DNA from 2 places in the Oerskovia sp. Root918 genome. Region 1 is predicted to be linked to the other one. Evidence: predicted binding sites of a transcription regulator. Region 1 holds the regulator's gene; the other holds the start of a gene.
What was found. The regulator LexA, encoded in region 1, represses DNA repair genes until DNA is damaged. The targets are predictions, from matches to a motif close to TCGAACANNTGTTCGA.
Positions count from the first base shown of each region.

Region 2: the regulator LexA is predicted to act here: its motif matches at 1,258-1,273, upstream of uvrA (excinuclease ABC subunit UvrA).

Region 1 is NZ_LMJG01000011.1:311,001-314,405, reverse strand. It holds gene nrdR (transcriptional regulator NrdR) at 1-84, opposite strand, end outside; gene ASE27_RS09025 (LysM peptidoglycan-binding domain-containing protein) at 481-852, opposite strand; gene lexA (transcriptional repressor LexA) at 1,151-1,900, shown strand; gene ASE27_RS09015 (L-lactate dehydrogenase) at 2,032-2,985, opposite strand; gene ASE27_RS09010 (ATP-dependent DNA helicase) at 3,065-3,405, opposite strand, start outside.
Region 2 is NZ_LMJG01000014.1:34,034-37,438, forward strand. It holds gene ASE27_RS13895 (YciI family protein) at 12-320, opposite strand; gene ASE27_RS13900 (MBL fold metallo-hydrolase) at 367-1,074, opposite strand; gene uvrA (excinuclease ABC subunit UvrA) at 1,303-3,405, shown strand, end outside.

The DNA.
Region 1 (3,405 bases):
GCGACGGCGGATCGATGCCCCGTCGTCGGAGGTCCGTGAGTCGACGACCCGAGAGTCCGCGTGCCGGCAGAACGGACAGTGCATGGGAAAGGTCTCCTGTGCTGGTCGGCCTGGCTCCGGAGCGGCCGCTCCGGAGGTGCGCCCCGAACGTACGTCGCCCGCTCGGCGACATGCAAGGCGCCCCGCCCCGGGCATCGGTCACAAACGGAGAACGGAGGTGGCCGGCAACCGGCCACCTCCGTCGGGACGCCCCCGTCCCCATCTCACGTCCGCGACTCGCCTCGCAGACGTCGACGCAACTGCGGAGACGCGGCAGTGCGCGCCTCCTCCCCACCGACCGACCCCCCAGCCGGGTTGGTGAGGCAGTACTAACTTAGGGGAACCTAAGGGCAGTGCGCAACCCCTGTCTCACACGCAAACCTGCCGAGACGCGGCACCAGAGCCCCGGCGAGCGCTGGCCTGAACCGCCGGAGCAGCCCGTCACCCCTCGCCCACCGGGAGCAGCAGCTGCTGCCCGACCTCGAGACTGGCCGACGAGAGCCCGTTGAGGGCCATCAGCTCGTCGACGACGTCACGCACGTCCCGGTCGCCCCCGGCCAGCGCTGCGGCGTGCTGCCAGAGCGTCTCGCCGGCCTGGACCGCGTGCACCGTGACCTCGCGCGGCTCCCCCGGGCCCGAGGCGAAGGCCTTGCCGCCCCACAGCACGACGAGCGCCATGAGCCCGAGGACGAGCGCCGTCAGGACGACCCGACCGCGGAGCGTGAGACGGAGGGGACCCTCCGACGCCGGCATCGGCACGGACGCCTGACGCCTCGCCGTACGCCACTCGTCCATCGACACCACTGCGCTCATGTCCACTCCTTCGCCAGGGGTGCCCGAACCGCCTTCCCCGGTCGGTTCGAACACCTGTACGTCGAACATCTGTACGATTTCTATCACCGACTGCACGCGTTGTCGAGACATGCTCGAACATGTGTTTGATTCGTGTCGCGTGGTGACCTACCCTGGACCTGTACCGGTCGTCCGATATGTCGGGCCCCTTCGGGGCGCGCGCAGGCGGCCGGGAGCTCTACCAGGAGGAGGCGGCGCCGCTCTCGGCGCACCCTCCGCAGGACAAGGACCGGAACGGCCGAGCAGGGCGGAGACGACGATGGCGGGACGGGTGGCCGACACCACGGGCAGGCTCGCGAAGGTGCACGAGCTCCCCGACCCTGCGACGGGCGGGGACGGGCTCACTGCGCGTCAGCGCCTGGTCCTCGAGACGATCCGGTCGTCGGTCGAGCAGCGCGGCTACCCGCCGAGCATGCGCGAGATCGGCGAGGCCGTCGGCCTGACCAGCCCGTCGAGCGTCAAGCACCAGCTGACGACGCTCGAGCGCAAGGGCTACCTGCGCCGCGACCCGAATCGTCCTCGGGCCATCGAGGTCGTCCAGACCGACGACTCGCGCGGGATCAGGGCTCTGCCAGGCAGCGGCTTCCCGCGCGTGGAGGGCGTGGATCCCGCCGAGGAGTCCCCCGAGCGCCCCACCCCGTCGTACGTCCCCGTCGTGGGGCGCATCGCGGCCGGTGGCCCCATCCTCGCGGAGCAGGTCGTCGAGGACGTGTTCCCGCTGCCCCGCCAGCTCGTGGGCGACGGTGAGCTCTTCCTGCTGCGCGTGTCGGGAGACTCCATGATCGACGCAGCGATCTGCGACGGCGACTGGGTCGTCGTCCGTCGCCAGCCCGTCGCGGAGAACGGTGAGATCGTGGCCGCGATGATCGACGGCGAGGCGACCGTCAAGACCTTCAAGCGCATCGACGGGCACGTGTGGCTCATGCCGCACAACGAGGCGTACCGCCCGCTGTCCGGCGACGACGCGCAGGTCCTCGGCCGCGTCGTCTCGGTCCTGCGCAGCCTCTGACCTGCTCGCCTCTCGACGCCCCTGTTCCTGCACGACGAAGGGGACGGCCGCACCGGCCGTCCCCTTCGTCGTGCCCCGGGCACCGCCTGTCGGCGGTCCTCGGCCCCCTCGCGGGAGTCAGCTCTGGCGCGTCACAGCCCGAAGCTCTTCGCGACCGCGCGCACCGAGTCCGCGGACGAGCGCAGCCCGGCGAGCTCGATGTCGGACAGCGGGACCTCGATCCGCTCCCCGCACCCTCGCCGCTCCAGCAGCGACGGCACGGACAGGCACACGTCGCTGATCCCGTGGAAGTCGTCGAGGAGCGAGGAGACGGGCAGGACGCGGTGCTCGTCGTCGAGGATCGCCTCGATGATGCGGGTGGCGGCGAGCGCGACCGCATAGTTGGTCGCGCCCTTGCCCTCGATGATGCGGTAGGCCGACTGCACGACCTCGTGCGCGATGTCCTCACGCACCTCGGCGGTGAGCGGCCCACGGCCCGTGAGCCCCTGCCAGTCGAGCAGCGGCACGCCGCTGATGGTCGCCGAGCTCCAGAGCGGGATCTCGCTGTCGCCGTGCTCGCCCGCGATGTAGGCGTGGACGTTCTGCACCGCGACACCGCAGTGCTGCGCGACCAGGAAGCGCAGGCGGGAGGAGTCCAGGACAGTCCCGCTGCCGAAGAGCTGGTTGGACGGCAGCCCCGAGTACTTGAGCGCCGCGTACGTCACGACGTCGACCGGGTTGGTCACCATGATGTAGATCGCGTTGGGCGCGACCTCGACGAGCCCCGGCAGGATGTTGCGGACCAGGGAGATGGTCGCCCCCGCGAGGTCCAGGCGCGTCTGCCCGGGCTTCTGCTTGGCGCCCGCGGTGAAGACGACGACGTCGGCGTCGGCGCACACCGCGACGTCGTCGGAGCCCTCGACCTTGGCCATGGGCATGAACTGGATGCCGTGCTGGAGGTCGAGGACCTCGGCCTCCACCTTGGTCTTGTTGATGTCGAGGAGGCTCACGGTGTGAGCGGCCCCTCGCATGAGCGCCGCGTAGGCGAGGGTCGATCCGACGGAACCTGCGCCGACGATCGCGAGCTTGGTGGTACGGGCGGGCACTGTGCCTCCTGGACGTTGTGCGACGGACCTCGAGCCTCCGCCGGACGGAGACCGCGTCCACCGCGTGGACTGCCGGGTCTCAGCCTAGGGCGGAGAGGCGCTCGAGCGCAGAGAGGACGACACGTCGGTCGGTCGTGGTCCAGAAGTCCGGCATCGACTTGGTCAGGTAGGAACCGTAGCGAGCCGTCGCGAGGCGCGGGTCGAGGACGGCGACGACACCGCGGTCCGCGGTCGACCGGATGAGCCGCCCTGCACCCTGGGCGAGCAGCAGCGCCGCATGGTTGGCCGAGACCTGCATGAAGCCGTTGCCCCCCGCGGCCTCCACTGCGCGGGCGCGGGCCGACTTCACCGGGTCGTCGGGCCGGGGGAACGGGATCCGGTCGATGAGCACGAGCTGACAGCTGGGGCCCGGCACGTCCA
Region 2 (3,405 bases), on a different contig from region 1:
GCCGTCCCGGGTCAGACGCGGTCGGACCAGGGGCCGAGCACGGGAACCCAGGGACGGACCGTGCGACGCGTGATGACGTTCTCCCGGGCGAACGGGTCGGCGTCGAGCGTCTGGGCCACGCCCGCCTCGTCGGTGGCCTCGACCAGGAGGAGCGCCCCTGCGGGGTTGGCGACGTCCTGGGCGAGGGGACCGGACGCGAGCAGGGTGCCCTGCTCGAGCAGGTCGCCCAGGAAGGCACGGTGCTCGGGGCGGAACGCGTCGAGGACGGCGGGCTTGTCGGCGTACGTGTAGGTCACGGCGAAGATCGGCATGTCGCTCATTCAAGCACCTCGAACGGCACGGGCCGCCCGTGGTCCGCAGCCGCTGCTACCAGCCTCGTGCGCGCCACTCCTCGAGGTGGGGACGCTCGGTGCCGAGCGTCGTGTCCGCGCCGTGCCCGGGGTAGACCCACGTCGCGTCGTCGAACCTGTCGAAGAGCCTCTCGGTGACGTCGGCGTAGAGGAGTGCGAAGCGTCCAGGGTCCTGCTCGGTGTTGCCCACCCCGCCCGGGAAGAGCGAGTCTCCCGTGAACAGGTGTGCGCGCCCGGGGACGGCCCCGGGTGCGGTGGCGTGCTCGGGCTCGCGGTACGCGAGCGCGACCGACCCAGGTGTGTGGCCGCGCAGGGCGACGACCCCGAGGGTGAGGTGCCCGACGACGAGCGTGTCGCCGTCGTGCAGGGATCTGCCGACGCCGACCCCCGTGGCACGGGTGACGGCATCGGCGTCGGGTTCGCCGACCGCGACCGTGGCTCCCGTGACCGCCACGAGGGACGCGAGCGCGGCGATGTGGTCGCGGTGACGGTGCGTCGTGACGACCATGTCGAGGCGGGCCGAAGGCGAGCCCTCACGGACGAGCTCGGCGAGCCGGTCCGGTTCCGCAGCAGCATCCACCAGGAGCTGGGCTCCGCTCCTCCGGCAGGTCAGGAGGTAGGCGTTGTTGTGCGACGGCCCGACGGCGAGCTTGCGGACCTCGATCTCGTCCAGGACCCGCAGGTCGCTCGGACCTCCGACCGCGACGTCTCCGGTGTATCCCACGAGCCCTCCAGGTTGTTCCGGTCGGTAGCCGGCGGGGTGGCTGAACCGACGGCGCTCGGCTGGTCGTGTGACGAGCCTCTCGTCGAAGTCTGGCACGGCGAGCAGATGGCTCGGAGTGCTGGTCAGGGGCATGGCGCACGCGCCGTCGGCTCGCCGGTCGGGGCGACGCCGGTCGTCCGCGTCTCGAACAGGTGTGCGAATGTCAGGGGCGAGGCATACGATGCTTCGGTGAGCAATCGCCTTGTCATCGCTGGTGCCCGTGAGCACAACCTCCGCAACGTCGACCTCGACCTGCCGAGGGACCAGCTCATCGTCTTCACGGGGCTGTCGGGGTCCGGCAAGTCCTCTCTCGCGTTCGACACGATCTTCGCGGAGGGGCAGCGTCGGTACGTCGAGTCGTTGTCCGCCTACGCCCGTCAGTTCCTGGGGCAGATGGACAAGCCGGACGTCGACTTCATCGAGGGCCTCTCGCCCGCGGTATCGATCGACCAGAAGTCGACCAACCGCAACCCTCGCTCGACGGTCGGGACCATCACCGAGGTCTACGACTACCTCCGCCTGCTGTTCGCACGCGCCGGGACCCAGCACTGCCCCGTCTGCGGAGAGAAGGTCCAGGCCCAGACACCGCAGCAGATCGTCGACCGTCTCCTCGAGCTGCCGGAGGGGACTCGCTACCAGGTCCTCGCCCCCGTCGTGCGTGGCCGCAAGGGCGAGTACAGCGAGCTCTTCAAGGAGCTCCAGTCCAAGGGGTTCGCGCGTGCCCGCGTCGACGGCGAGGTCGTCCAGCTCACGGACCCGCCTGCGCTCGAGAAGAAGCTCAAGCACGACATCGAGGTCGTGATCGACCGCCTCGTCTCGCGCGAGGGCGTCCAGCGCCGGCTCACGGACTCCGTGGAGACTGCTCTCGGCCTCGCAGGTGGCCTCGTCGTGGTCGAGCTCGTGGACGCGGACGCCGACGACCCGCAGCGCGAGCGCCGGTTCTCCGAGAAGCGTGCGTGCCCCAACGACCACGAGCTCACGCTCGACGAGATCGAGCCGCGTACCTTCTCGTTCAACGCGCCCTACGGCGCGTGCCCCGAGTGCACGGGCATCGGGTTCCGGCTCGAGGTGGACCCGGACCTCGTGATCCCGGACGACGAGAAGTCGCTCGCCGAGGGAGCCGTCGCTCCCTGGGCCCAGATCTCCTCCGAGTACTTCAACCGCGTCCTGACCGCTCTCGCCTCGGACCTCGGATTCTCCATGGACGTGCCCTGGCGCGCCCTGCCGCAGCGCGCGCAGCAGGCCGTCCTCTACGGCCAGAACCACGAGGTCCACGTCCGCTACAAGAACCGCTGGGGCCGTGAGCGTCAGTACTCGACCGGCTTCGAGGGCGTCGTGACCTTCCTGGAGCGCCGTCACGGCGAGACCGAGTCGGAGTGGTCCAAGGAGAAGTACGAGGCGTACATGCGCGAGACGCCGTGCCCCGTCTGCCAGGGCACGCGACTCAAGCCTGAGGTCCTCGCGGTCAAGGTCGGCGACAAGTCGATCGCCGAGGTCTGCCGTCTGCCGCTGCGCGAGGCCGCGGCCTTCCTCGGCTCGCTCGAGCTCGGTACACGCCAGAAGGCCATCGCGACCGAGGTGCTCAAGGAGATCGACGCCCGCCTGGGCTTCCTGCTCGACGTGGGCCTCGACTACCTCTCGCTCGAGCGCCCCGCCGGGACCCTCTCGGGCGGTGAGGCGCAGCGCATCCGCCTCGCGACGCAGATCGGCTCGGGGCTCGTCGGCGTGCTGTACGTCCTCGACGAGCCGAGCATCGGTCTGCACCAGCGGGACAACCGGCGGCTCATCGACACGCTCACCCGGCTGCGCGACCTGGGCAACACGCTCATCGTCGTCGAGCACGACGAGGACACCATCCGTGCCGCCGACTGGATCGTGGACATCGGCCCCGGGGCGGGGGAGCACGGCGGGCGCGTGATCCACTCGGGCGACTACGCGGGACTCCTCGAGGCCCCCGAGTCCGTCACGGGTGCCTACCTCGCCGGGCGCCGCAGCATCCCCCTGCCGGCGACGCGTCGTCCCGTGGACAAGAGCCGTCAGGTCACGGTCATCGGTGCGCGCGAGCACAACCTCGAGGGCATCGACGTGAGCTTCCCGCTCGGCACGCTGACCGCGGTCACGGGGGTCTCTGGCTCGGGCAAGTCCACGCTCGTCAACTCGATCCTCTACACGGTGCTCGCGAACGAGCTCAACGGGGCACGGCAGGTCGCCGGCCGGCACCGGCGCATCACCGGGCTCGAGAACCTCGACAAGGTGGTCCACGTCGACCAGGGGCCCATCGGGCGCACGCCG